One region of the Vreelandella vilamensis genome, then DNA from elsewhere that is predicted to be linked to it. Evidence: predicted binding sites of a transcription regulator. Region 1 holds the regulator's gene; the other holds the start of a gene.
What was found. Region 1 encodes PhoB, which activates phosphate uptake and scavenging genes when phosphate is short. Its sites were predicted from a motif close to TGTCATANNNNTGTCANA; they were not measured.

Region 1 (6,104 bases):
TAGGGCAAGCAACCACGGCCAAGGAAAAAGCTTTTGCACGATCAGCGAGACCAGCGCAAAACAGACAAGTGTCACGGCAAGCGCCTGCAGCCGCCCCTGCCAGCTATCGTCAGTCTCAGAGAGGGCGCTGGCGATAATGCCAAGAAATAGCGGAATGACAAAGCTGACGTCCCCCCACAGCGTGGCAAAGGCGAGCGCTCCGCTAAAGGCGAGAAAAACGCGCAGGCTGTAGGCGAATTTATCTAGAGTCCAAAGGCGCCGCAGCGGCAGTGCGATAGGCATAGAAGCTCTGATCGGTGAGTTATTTTAGACTTTAGTATAAATAATCGCGAGGCAAGTGGCTATGCCGGCGGCCGATAAAACAAACGCCCCGCCGCGGTTAGGCGGCGGGGCGAACGGTAGGCAAAAGCGGCGGGATGAATAAAGCTTACAAATGCTGCTTATAAATACTGTTTACAAATACTTCAACAGTTTTTGCAGCTTGTTCATATCGGCGGAGTCGCCGACAAGGCGGACATCACCGGCCATCATGCCGTCAAGAAACGCCTGCTGAGTGGGCTTTTTGAGAATGCGTAAGGCAGCCTCGGGGTCGCGAAAGCGTAGCTCAAGGTCCAAGTCCACCGGCAACCCCTTTCCCGTCGTGACCCGTTGGGGTGAAATTCGGTAGTGGCGTGCAACCTTCAAGTCTTCGGTGGCAATCCCCCAATCCAGGCTGCGCATGCGTTCAAGCTGCTCGCGAAAGCGCGGCTTGCGACGCAGCGCACGCTTAAGCAAAAAGCCGAGTAGCCACAGCGTTAGCGCAAGTTTCATTAGGAAACTGCGTCCTTCAGCGCTTTACCTGGCTTAAACGCCACGTTTTTACTGGCCGGAATTTGCAGCGGCTCGCCCGTTTGTGGGTTTTTGCCGGTGCGGGCGGCGCGTTCACGTACGGTGAAGGTACCAAAACCAATCAGAGAAACATCGTCACCTTTAGCGACACTGTTGGTGATTTCATCGAGGATTACGTTCAATACTTGGCCAGCTTTATCTTTGGATAGATCGGCGCTTTCGGCAATGGCAGCGGCGAGTTCAGGTTTGCGCATTAGGTATCTCCGGTGTTTTCGTTCAGGTGTTAAGGCGTTATCAAAAGCGAATAAAACATTGCTCGATACAGCAGCGACTAACAAGTGCTTGCAAGTCAGTGCCCTAAGCGTAGCGCGTAAGGCAGTGAAAATCAGCCTAGCAGCGCAGGGGCGGCTCTGGAAAGCTCCACTTTCCGTCTCACGCAGCCGCCTGTCAACGCAAAACCGATCAAACGTTCGTCTTTATCTTCGGCGAGGGCGGTCATGTCCGTGCCGTCTGCCTCGATGCGCCAGCGCGCTGGGGTTGCCAGCGGGGGGTAGGCAACCACCGGCAAAAGCGGTGTTTTTACGATCACCGGCCAGGCCCCAAAGTGAACCGGCGTGGGCGTTCCGGCAAGCGTCTTGGCCAGGGCGTTGGCACTGGCTTGCAGCGGCTGCACGTACATGGCGTTCACACCGGCCACGCAAGCCGCGTCACCGAGGGCGAAAATAGCCGGGTGCGAGGTTTGCAGAGTGCGGTCAACCGCAATGCCGTTGGCAGAGACCTCAAGCCCGGCCTTGGCGGCAAGCGCGGTGCGGGGCGCAAGGCCGGTGGCCAGCAGTACCACATCGGCGTCAATGCGTTGGTGGTTATCAAGTGTCAGCTGCACGGCGTCGCTGGCGCCACGGGCAATGCGCTCAAGCGAGCGCCCCAGCGCCAGCTGCATGCCCGCTTCAATAAACGTCTCGCCTAGTGCATGACCGAGTGGCTCGGGCAGAAGGCGCGGGAGGGGAGCGCTCTCAGGGGCAATCAGGCTAACGTGATGGCCGCCAGCGTGCAGGTCGTTGGCAAATTCGCAGCCGACCAGCCCCGCGCCGATAATCGCGACCCGGGCGGGGCCGTGACGCAGAGCGGCGTGAAAGCGGCGGTAGTCGTCCAGGTCGTTAACGCTGAAGCAGTGAGCGGCGCAATCGCTGGGAATGGCAAACGGCGCGCGCGGCGCTGCTCCCGTGGCAAGCACCAGCTGGGTGTAAGCGTAGTCGCTGCCATCGGCAAGCGTCAGCCACCGCGCCTCGGGGTCGATTGCGGACACGGTGGTGTGCGACAGCAGCGTGGCATTAAGCGCTTCAGCGAGGGTTTCGGCATCGCGCTGGGCGAGCTTATCCGGGGCTAGCTTTTTGGCAAACCCGGTGGAAAGTAGCGGTTTGCTGTAGTCGTCGCCGCTGTCGGCGCTGATCAAGGTGAGGCGGCGCGTATCACCTTCGCGGCGCAGCGCGCGTGCAAGGCCTACCCCGGCCATGCCGGTGCCAATAATGACTAAATCGGCGTGGGGTATCGACATAAGTTACCTATCAAGCTAAAAGGCGAAAAAAGTCAGTAATGCCAGCATGGTACACTAGCAAGCGTTGGGATGGTTTGGGTCAATCGCCTTGATTGGCCGCTTGAGTGGCTCTTCAGGGAGAGGCAGGCTTTGCCGGATATTGGTGTAATGCAAACGCAATCATGCGCGCCCATTGCGCGCTGGCTGCCGGTTACGGCGGCGCGCCCCGCCATGTCGCTTCCTTGGTGGCGCTGGGTAGCGTCTACTGACTCGTTGACCGCGCGGCTGATCGCCGCAGGTGAAGGGCGTAAGTTTCGGGTGCGGCTACTGCGCCAGAGCATAGGGTTTGCGTTTGCCGATGAGGCCATGGCGCTTGGCATTGGGCAGCGACGCTATGCGTGGCGACGTGAAGTGGCGCTGTGCCTAGACGGTACGCCCTGGGTGGTGGCGCGCACGGTGGCGCCGCTGGCGCAATGTCGTGGTCAGCGTCTGGAGCAGCTGGGGGAGCGCTCGCTGGGAAGCTGGCTGTTTCAGCAGCCGGACCTAAAGCGCGGCCCGCTTGAGGTCACCTCTCAGCCGCCGCGTTTCGCCGCCGTTGACAGCTGCTGGGGGCGGCGGTCGCGGTTTCAGCACGCTGGGTTGTCATTGCTGGTGCAGGAGTACTTTTTAACCGCCATGGCGGATGCGTTGGCGCTGCCTTCGCGCTAGGCTAGCCGCTTTTGCGTTTTCTTGAGACGAGGTAAGCATGGACCGTTCCCTACTGCGGCCGATTGGTTGGGCTCGCGTGCCCGATTTTCTTCACCTTACCCGGTTAGACCGGCCGATTGGCACCTGGCTTTTGATGTGGCCGACACTCTGGGCGCTGTGGATTGCAGCACAAGGCGTGCCGGGGCGCGATGTGCTGGTGATTTTTGTTGCCGGGGTTTACGCCATGCGCGCGGCAGGATGTGTGGTCAACGACTATGCTGATCGTCACTTCGACGGGCACGTCAAACGCACTCAAGATCGCCCGCTGGCCAATGGGCGCATTAGCGAGCGTGAGGCACAGCTATTGTTTGTGGGGCTGGTGGCGGTTGCGTTTGTGCTGGTGCTGTTTACCAATTTGTTCACCATTATACTTTCCCTGGGCGGGCTGATATTGGCGTTTATCTACCCGTTTATGAAGCGTTATACCCACTTCCCGCAAGTGTTTTTGGGGGCAGCGTTCTCCTGGGCGATCCCCATGGCGTGCGGCGCGGTGCTGGGGTACGTGCCGCTGGAGGGCTGGCTGCTGTTTTTTGCCAACGTGCTGTGGACGGTGGCTTACGACACCGAATACGCCATGGTGGATCGCGACGACGATCTTAAAATCGGCATTAAATCCACCGCCGTGCTGTTTGGCCGCGCAGATCGTTTGATCATCGGCCTGCTGCAGCTCGCGACCCTTTTGCTGCTTGCGGCGGTGGGTTGGCGCTTGGCGCTAGGAGGCTTTTTCTGGCTAGGGCTCGCCGCCATGGCGGCGACTTTCGTGCACCAGCAAGCGCTGATTCGTCACCGCGAACGGTCGCGCTGCTTTCAAGCGTTTTTGAATAACCACTGGTCGGGATTGGTCGTTTTCGCCGGAATCGCCTTGAGCTTGTGGCCCAGTGCGGGGTAAAACCCTAGGTGTCATGTAATTGTCATCAAGTCATGGTGTGATCGTCATCGAAATGTCGTGTTGATCTTTTCCGTTTAAGCACCGTGAGGCTTGTAATGACCGCCAAGACCGTTTTGATCGTCGATGATGAGGCGCCGATTCGCGAAATGATCGCGGTAGCCCTGGAAATGGCTGACTATCGCGTACTTGAAGCGGATAATGCCCAGGATGCTCACGCGATGGTGGTGGATCACCAGCCCGATCTTTTGCTGCTTGATTGGATGATGCCGGGCACTAGCGGTATTGAGCTCGCCAGGCGCTTAAAGCGTGAAAAAACCACCGCTGAGTTGCCGATTATCATGCTTACCGCCAAAGGCGAGGAGAACAATAAAATCCAGGGCTTGGAAGCCGGCGCCGACGATTACATCACCAAGCCGTTTTCCCCGCGCGAACTGGTGGCTCGGCTCAAGGCCGTGCTGCGACGCACCACACCGCGCGGCGTGGAAGACCCCATTGAAATTGAAGGGTTACTGCTGGACCCTGCTAGCCATCGCGTCAGTTCTTATGGCAAATCGGTCGATATGGGGCCCACCGAGTATCGGTTATTGCAGTTTTTTATGACCCATCAAGAGCGCGCTTACACGCGTGGCCAGTTACTTGATCAAGTCTGGGGCGGCAATGTCTATGTCGAAGAGCGTACCGTGGATGTGCATATTCGAAGGCTGCGTAAAGCGCTGGGTGAGCATAACCGGCTCATTCAAACGGTACGCGGCACAGGCTACCGCTTCTCCGCGCGAGGGTAGGCGTGCGCCTTTGGAGCCGTGAAATTTGGCGTCTAGTGTGGCTCTCGGCGGTAGGTGCCACACTGGGGGCGTTCTTGGGTGTGCCAGGGCTTGGTTTGGCCGTTGGCTTGGGGGGGTGTCTGGGGTATCACCTTTACCAGCTGCGCGCGCTTCACCGCTGGCTTATCCGCTCCCCCCACGATGAACCGCCGGCTGCCCCTGGGATTTGGGGCGAGCTTTTTGACCGTCTCTACCGCTACCAAAAAAGCCAACGCCTCACGCAAAACCGCCTACGCGCCACGCTTGCCAGGATTCAAGAGTCCTCAGAAGCCATGCGCGATAGCGTGGTGATGCTCGACCGGCATGGGGATTTGGAGTGGTGGAACAGCGCCGCGGCTAAGATGTTAGGGCTGAAAATCAAACATGATCGCGGCCAGCACATTACCAATTTTTTGCGCGACCCGCGCTTTGTCCGCTACTTCAATTCCCGCGATTACAGCGAGCCGCTAACGCTCACGTCCCCCATCGATGAGCGGCGCATTCTGCAGTATCAAATTACCTTATACGGCGACGACGAGCGCTTGGTGATGGCCCGCGACATTACCCGGTTGCATCGCTTAGAGCAGATGCGCCGCGACTTCGTGGCCAATGTCTCCCATGAGCTGCGCACGCCGCTGACGGTCATTTCCGGCTACTTAGAAACCTATGGCGACTTAGCGGAACAGCTGCCGCCGCGGTTGGGCCGCGGTATTGAGCAGATGCAGGCGCAGACCACGCGGATGCAGAACTTGGTCAACGACCTGTTGCTGCTCTCGCGCCTGGAGATTGATCAGGGCGGTGAGGACCACCAGCCAATCGATGTCGCGGCGTTATTGAAAGGCGTGCGCGAAGACGCACTGGCGTTGTCAAAAGGTCGGCAAACCCTTGAGATCGACATAGCGAGCGACGCCAAGCTTATCGGCAGCGAGCAAGAGTTACGCAGCGCGATTTCCAACCTGGCATTTAATGCCGTGCGCTATACCCCCCCGGATAGCCACATCACGCTGCGCTGGCAAATGGAGGGGGACGGCGGCTGCATCGACGTGGAAGATGATGGTGAAGGGATTGACCCGGTGCATCTTCCCCGCCTCACCGAGCGCTTTTATCGCGTGGATAAAGGGCGTAGCACTGCGACTGGCGGCACGGGTCTCGGGCTTGCGATCGTCAAGCACGTGCTACTGCGCCACGACGCCACGCTTTCAATTGACTCCCACCCTGGGGAAGGCGCCCTGTTTCGCTGCGTGTTCCCCAAAGAGCGGCTTGCCTGCTAATCCCGAAACGACGTTTTAACGCACGATAGCCCCGC
Region 2 (6,104 bases), on a different contig from region 1:
GGCGCTGTCACCGGCATCTTGCTTGCAGTAACGTCCATCGGGTTGCAACAGCCAGCTCTGGCAGTTATCCACCAGGTAGGTTTCCAAATCTTTGCGCACCCGTGTGGCGAGCTTTTTGTCCAGAAGCGGGAAGCAGGTCTCTACCCGGTGGAACATGTTACGCGACATAAAGTCGGCGCTAGAGCACCAGATTTCTGGCTTGCCATCATTATGGAAATGAAAGACGCGCGTGTGTTCCAAAAAACGACCAATGATTGAACGCACGCGAATATTGTCAGAAACGCCTTTCAGGCCCGGTTTTAAACAGCACATGCCGCGAATGATCAAGTCACACTCAACGCCTGCTTGCGACGCGCGGTAGAGCGATTTGATCAGTCTAGGCTCGGTCAGCGAGTTGCACTTGATAATAATATGCGCGCGTTTGCCTTTGCGCGCGTTTTGCGCTTCGCGCTCGATCATCTCGGTGAGCCGCTCGTGGAGGGTAAAAGGCGCATGTAGCAGCGTATCAATTCGCCGTGCGCGGCCCATTCCGGAAAGCTGCTGAAACACCCGATGGACATCGGCACACAGTGCTTCGTTAGCGGTGAACAAGCTGTAGTCGGTATATAGCTTGGCTGTTTTGGAGTGATAGTTGCCAGTCCCAAGATGCGCGTAGTGGCGCAGCGCGCCTTTTTCCCGGCGCACGATATGCAGCATTTTGGCGTGGGTTTTGTAGGCCATGACGCCGTAGATCACGATGGCGCCGGCTTCTTGAAGGCGCGAGGCGAGCTGCAGGTTGTCGGCTTCATCAAAACGTGCGCGCAGTTCAATCACTACCGTGACTTCTTTGCCCTGGCTTGCGGCATCCACCAAGGCGCTGACGATGGGGGAATCGGCGCCAGTGCGGTAGAGGGTTTGTTTGATGGCCAGTACATCCGGGTCGCGCGCCGCCTCGCTGAGCAGATCTTCGACCGGCGAAAACGATTGGAAAGGATGGTGGAGTAAAAGATCACTTTTGCGAATGGCATCGAAAAGGCTGCCACTGCGAAGCGCTTTGGGTATGCCCGGGATAAAAGGGCGATAGAGCAACTCAGGGCGGTCAACATCCCCCAGCACAGCCATCATGCGGGTGAGGTTGACCGGCCCTTCCACGCGATAGAGATCCTCAGCTTCCAAGCTAAACTGGCGCAGCAGAAAGTCGATGAGGTCGTCAGGGCAGTTATTGGCGACTTCAAGGCGTACGCCGCTGCCGTAACGGCGGGCTAACAGCTCGCCGCGCAGCGCCGAGGCCAGGTCAGACACTTCTTCCGGATCGACGGTCATGTCGGCGTTCCGTGTTAAGCGGAACTGATAACAGCCGCGTACGCGCATGCCAGGAAAGAGCTCTTCGGCGTGAGCATGGATCATCGATGAAAGGAAAACGTACTCCGAGAAGCCGTCTTCGCTGAGCTCTTTAGGTAACGCGATCAGCCGCGGTAGTGAGCGTGGCGCGGGCAATATGGCCATGCCACCGGCACGGCCGAACGCATCCTTGCCTTCGAGTTCGACGATAAAGTTAAGGCTTTTGTTGACCAGGCGTGGAAACGGATGCGAAGGATCAAGCCCGATTGGACTGATCACCGGCATGATTTCGTCGTTGAAAAACGCACGGACCCAGCTTTTTTGCGCTTCAGTCCACTGGTTGCGCCGACGAAACCGCAGCCCTAGTGCTTCTAATTGGGGCAGAAGAGTGTCGTTAAGAATCTGGTACTGGCGAGTGATTTGCTCGTGAGCGATGCGGGAAATCTCACTTAGCACCGCTTTGGGAAGGCGGCCATCAGCGCCGGTGGTGTCATCACCCAGCGCAATCTGGTGCTTGAGACCCGCCACGCGGATCTCAAAGAACTCATCCATGTTGGACGAGAAAATCAGCAAAAACATCAGCCGGTTGAGCAGCGGATGTGCCTCGTCTAGTGCTTGCTCCAACACGCGAATGTTGAATTGTAAGTGCGAAAGCTCGCGATTGAAGTAAAGCTGGGGGTCGTCGAGATCGGTTTCGGCTTGGTTATCTCGTGCTTGTACGCCGGTCGGTGTCCGGTTAACACGTAGTGACGGCGCTTCGTTTTCGGTGACGACGGGGTCGACCCCTTGTTTGGGGGATGTGTCTGAGGCTTGAGAATCCATTACCGTTCCTTCTCGAAAGACATATACAAAAAGCAATGCTTTCAGTATGGCGGATAAAGATGACAAAAGGGTGTCATCGCGTTGTCATCTTTGGGTATGGGTTGAGCGAGGTCAATAAAGCACGTGAACGAGCAGTGTTACCCCTCAGTGCGGCGAAGCAGACGCGCGGCGTCGAGCGCGAAATAGGTCAAAATGCCGTCGGCCCCGGCGCGTTTGAAACACATAAGCGACTCAAGCATGACGCTATCGCCGTCCAGCCAGCCGTTGTCGAAAGCGGCGCGGTGCATGGCGTACTCGCCACTGACCTGATAGGCGAAGGTGGGAGCGTGAAGCTCGGTTTTGACTCGGCGTACCACGTCAAGGTAAGGCATGCCTGGCTTTACCATCACCATATCGGCACCTTCGGCGAGATCCAGCGCAACTTCGTGCAGGGCCTCATCGCTATTCGCCGGGTCCATCTGGTAGGTGCGTTTATCCGCTTTACCTAAGTTACCCGCTGAGCCTACCGCATCGCGGAAGGGGCCGTAATAGTGCGAGGCGTACTTGGCGCTGTAAGCCATGATTTTGACGTTGTGCAGGTGCTCTTGCTCCAGTACCTGACGAATCGCACTGATGCGACCATCCATCATATCCGACGGCGCCACGACATCGGCGCCGGCTTCTGCGTGGGAAAGCGCTTGCTTGAGTAAGGTATCGACGGTGCGGTCATTCAACACATAGCCGTGCTCGTCGATGATGCCGTCCTGGCCGTGGCTGGTATAGGGGTCAAGCGCCACGTCAGTGATGACGCCGAGCTCCGGCAGCGCTTTTTTTAGCGCGCGAACGCTACGCTGCACTAAGCCGCCCGCGTTATAGGCTTCTTCGGCAAATTCCGACTTCAGCGCTGAACCCACCACCGGAAAAAGCGCCAACGCCGGAATGCCAAGCGCAAAGGCTTCACGTGCCTGCTCAACCAAAAGGTCCAACGAAAGGCGCTCAACACCGGGCATGGAAGGAACGGCTTCGCGTTGGTTTTCGCCTTCTAAGACAAAGACCGGCAAGATGAGATCCGACGGGGTCAGGGTGTTTTCCTGCATCAGGCGGCGGGAGAAGTCATCACGGCGCATGCGCCGCATACGCGTGGCCGGAAAGTGGCGCGGTGTCGGGGTATTCAAGGCATTCTCCTCGCTGTTATCAAAGTAGGTTATCGCTTTTAGTGAGTATATCAGGCCCTATGTTGAGGAAAATATGTTGAGGAGCAATGTTGCCAAGAACACGTTGGGGGAACACGTGAGGGAGAATGGGGTTAGGGGATAGGTGTGCGCCGAAAGCGATGTTGTGGAGAGTCGATGTTGTGGAGAATCGGCAAACTGCATAAAGTGAAGCGCAATAGGCAAACCGTATTCAGAATGACGACTAAGACTGTATTGCAAAACCGTATTGCAAGGCTGTATTGCGAAACCGTATTGAAAAATCGTATCGATAAAAAAGGGGTATAGCATGACCAAACAGGTGGCGGTGATTCTGGCCGGCTGCGGCGTTTTTGACGGCTCGGAAATTTATGAAACCACGCTGACGCTTTTGCGCTTAGATCAACTGGGTATCGGCTATCGCTGCTTTGCCCCGGACATCGAGCAGCTCCACGTGATTAACCATGCGACCCACGAGGTGGCTGAGGGGCAAACCCGGAACGTGTTGGAAGAAGCCGCGCGGCTGGCACGCGGTGACATCAGCCCGCTTAGCGAGCTGGAAGCCGACGAGTTCGACGCGGTAATCGTACCTGGTGGGTTTGGCGTGGCGAAAAATCTCTCAGACTTCGCCACTGCCGGCGATAGCATGGACGTCATCGAGCCGCTGAAAGAAGCCTTGGCGGGGTTTCGTGAGGATGCCAAGCCCATCGGCTTGATGTGTATCGCACCGGTCATGGCGCCTCGACTACTAGGCGAAGGCATTGCTGTCACCGTAGGCCACGACCCGAGTGTTTCCGGGGCGATCAGCGCCATGGGCGGTCTTCACCGCAGCTGCGGGGTAGAAGATATTATGGTGGATTTTGAGAACCGCGTTGTCTCCACGCCCGCTTACATGCTTGCCACCCGCATCAGCGAAGCGGCCACTGGCATTTTCAAGCTGGTGGACCGTATCGATGAAATGATGGGCTAAGCGATTACGCTTTAGCCGCGCATAACGTAAAACCTCCGCTAGGCATGGCGGAGGTTTTTTTACGTGCGCTTTACTGTGGCGCGTTTTCGCCTATCAACTTTCGGCGTCGGAACTTTTTTCAGCGTCTTCGCGGCGCTTCCGCCGAACTAAGCGACCAAACAGCAGGCCAACTTCGTAAAGCAGGTACATCGGTACCGCGAGCAAGCTTTGCGATACGACGTCGGGCGGCGTAAGCAGCATACCCACTACAAAACAGCCCAAAAGAATGTAAGGCCGTTTTTTGGCAAGGCTCTCGACGGTGGTCGCGCCGGAAAGCACCAGTAAGAAGGTGGCAATGGGGATTTCAAAGGCCACGCCAAAGGCAAAAAAGAGCTTCAGTACGAAGTTCAGGTACTGATTAATATCGGTCATTATGGTGATGTCTTGCGGCCCGGATTGGGTAAAAAACGCAAACAACAGAGGGAAGACCGCATAGTAGGCAAAGGCAGCGCCGGCATAAAAAAGACCCACGCTTGAGGCCAAGATCGGTATCGCCAAGGCTTTTTCGTTATCGTAAAGCCCTGGGGCCACAAATGCCCACGCCTGGTGGAGAATAAACGGCACTGAGATAAAGACCGCCACTACCAGCGTTAGCTTAAACGGCGCTAAAAAAGGCGAAGCCACTTCAGTCGCGATCATCTGCGAGCCTTCCGGCAGCAGCGCCATTAGTGGCTGCGCCACAAAGGTGTAGATGTCATTGGCAAACGAGTACAAGGCGAGAAAAATGACCAGCACCACGACGACCGCGCGCACAAGGCGAGATCTTAGTTCCACCAAGTGTTCAATCAAGGGGGCCTGTTTTTGCGCGTTATGCTCCTGAGAGTCGCCACTGCTCATCGTTGTTCTTCATCCTTTTGAGATTGGGCTTTTTGAGATTGAACCCTTTGAGAAGCGCCCGGTTGACCCTCTTCCTGCTGACCTGACGAGGACGTTGCCGGCGCCTCGGACGGGGCGTCTTCACGCACGGTGTTCAACGCATCATCAAGCCGTGCCGTGGCGTCCGCTAGATTTTTCTCCTCCTTTTGAGAGGCAGGCGGCGACTCGGCAAGGCTTTCAACGTCCTGTTTGGCTTTTTTGAGGCTATCATCGAGCGATTTCTGCTGGTCGTTCAGCTTTTGCCTCAGCTCTTCAGCTTCAAGCTGAGAGCTGATTTCGCGCTGCATGCCCGATACCGTCCGTTTGATCTTGCCAACCCATAGCCCTGCCGTACGCGCTGCGCGCGGCAACCGTTCGGGGCCGAGCACTAAAAGCCCAACCACCGCGATGATCAACAGTTCGAGAAAGCCGATATCCAGCATGGTTTATTTGCGCTCGTCGCTTTGTTCAGCCTTTTTTTCTTCTGCCTGAACGTCATAGGTGTTGCCGGTTTCATCGTGGCTGACTTTTGCCTGCGGCTTGTCGGCATCCGCGTCTTTGTTTTCACCTTCTTTGTCTTCTTCGTGTACGGCTTTCTTAAAGCCTTTAACGGCACCACCCAAGTCAGTGCCCACGTTGCGCAATTTTTTGGTGCCGAAAACCAGGATGATGATCCCCAGAACAATCAGCAGTTGCCAAATACTGATACCACCTAACATATGCGTGTCCTCGTTTTTGTGAGCGACAAGGTAATCTTGCGCTATTTAAGAGTAAAAGGTTAAGCGTAAAGAGCTTTTACCTTGGGTGACGAGCAGCTTTTTCATCGTGGCCCGAAACCCCAAAGCGGCGCGCTAGTTCATCCAGTACATCTTGATGAGTCATCCCTAAGTGAGAAAGCATCACCAGTGTATGAAACCATAGATCGGCGG

Region 2: the regulator PhoB is predicted to act here: its motif matches at 2,214-2,231, upstream of ppk1 (polyphosphate kinase 1).

The regions. Positions count from the first base shown of each region.
Region 1 covers NZ_JARWAN010000016.1:12,116-18,219, reverse strand. Annotated here, with positions in the region: gene yccS (YccS family putative transporter) at 1-282, opposite strand, end outside; gene QC823_RS10550 (hypothetical protein) at 454-810, opposite strand; gene QC823_RS10545 (HU family DNA-binding protein) at 810-1,082, opposite strand; gene QC823_RS10540 (NAD(P)/FAD-dependent oxidoreductase) at 1,214-2,383, opposite strand; gene QC823_RS10535 (chorismate--pyruvate lyase family protein) at 2,531-3,070, shown strand; gene ubiA (4-hydroxybenzoate octaprenyltransferase) at 3,108-3,998, shown strand; gene phoB (phosphate regulon transcriptional regulator PhoB) at 4,094-4,780, shown strand; gene phoR (phosphate regulon sensor histidine kinase PhoR) at 4,783-6,069, shown strand; gene cysZ (sulfate transporter CysZ) at 6,085-6,104, opposite strand, start outside.
Region 2 covers NZ_JARWAN010000001.1:66,729-72,832, forward strand. Annotated here, with positions in the region: gene ppk1 (polyphosphate kinase 1) at 1-2,142, opposite strand, end outside; gene hemB (porphobilinogen synthase) at 2,280-3,296, opposite strand; gene elbB (isoprenoid biosynthesis glyoxalase ElbB) at 3,622-4,281, shown strand; gene tatC (twin-arginine translocase subunit TatC) at 4,375-5,157, opposite strand; gene tatB (Sec-independent protein translocase protein TatB) at 5,154-5,618, opposite strand; gene tatA (Sec-independent protein translocase subunit TatA) at 5,622-5,894, opposite strand; gene QC823_RS00340 (phosphoribosyl-ATP diphosphatase) at 5,971-6,104, opposite strand, start outside.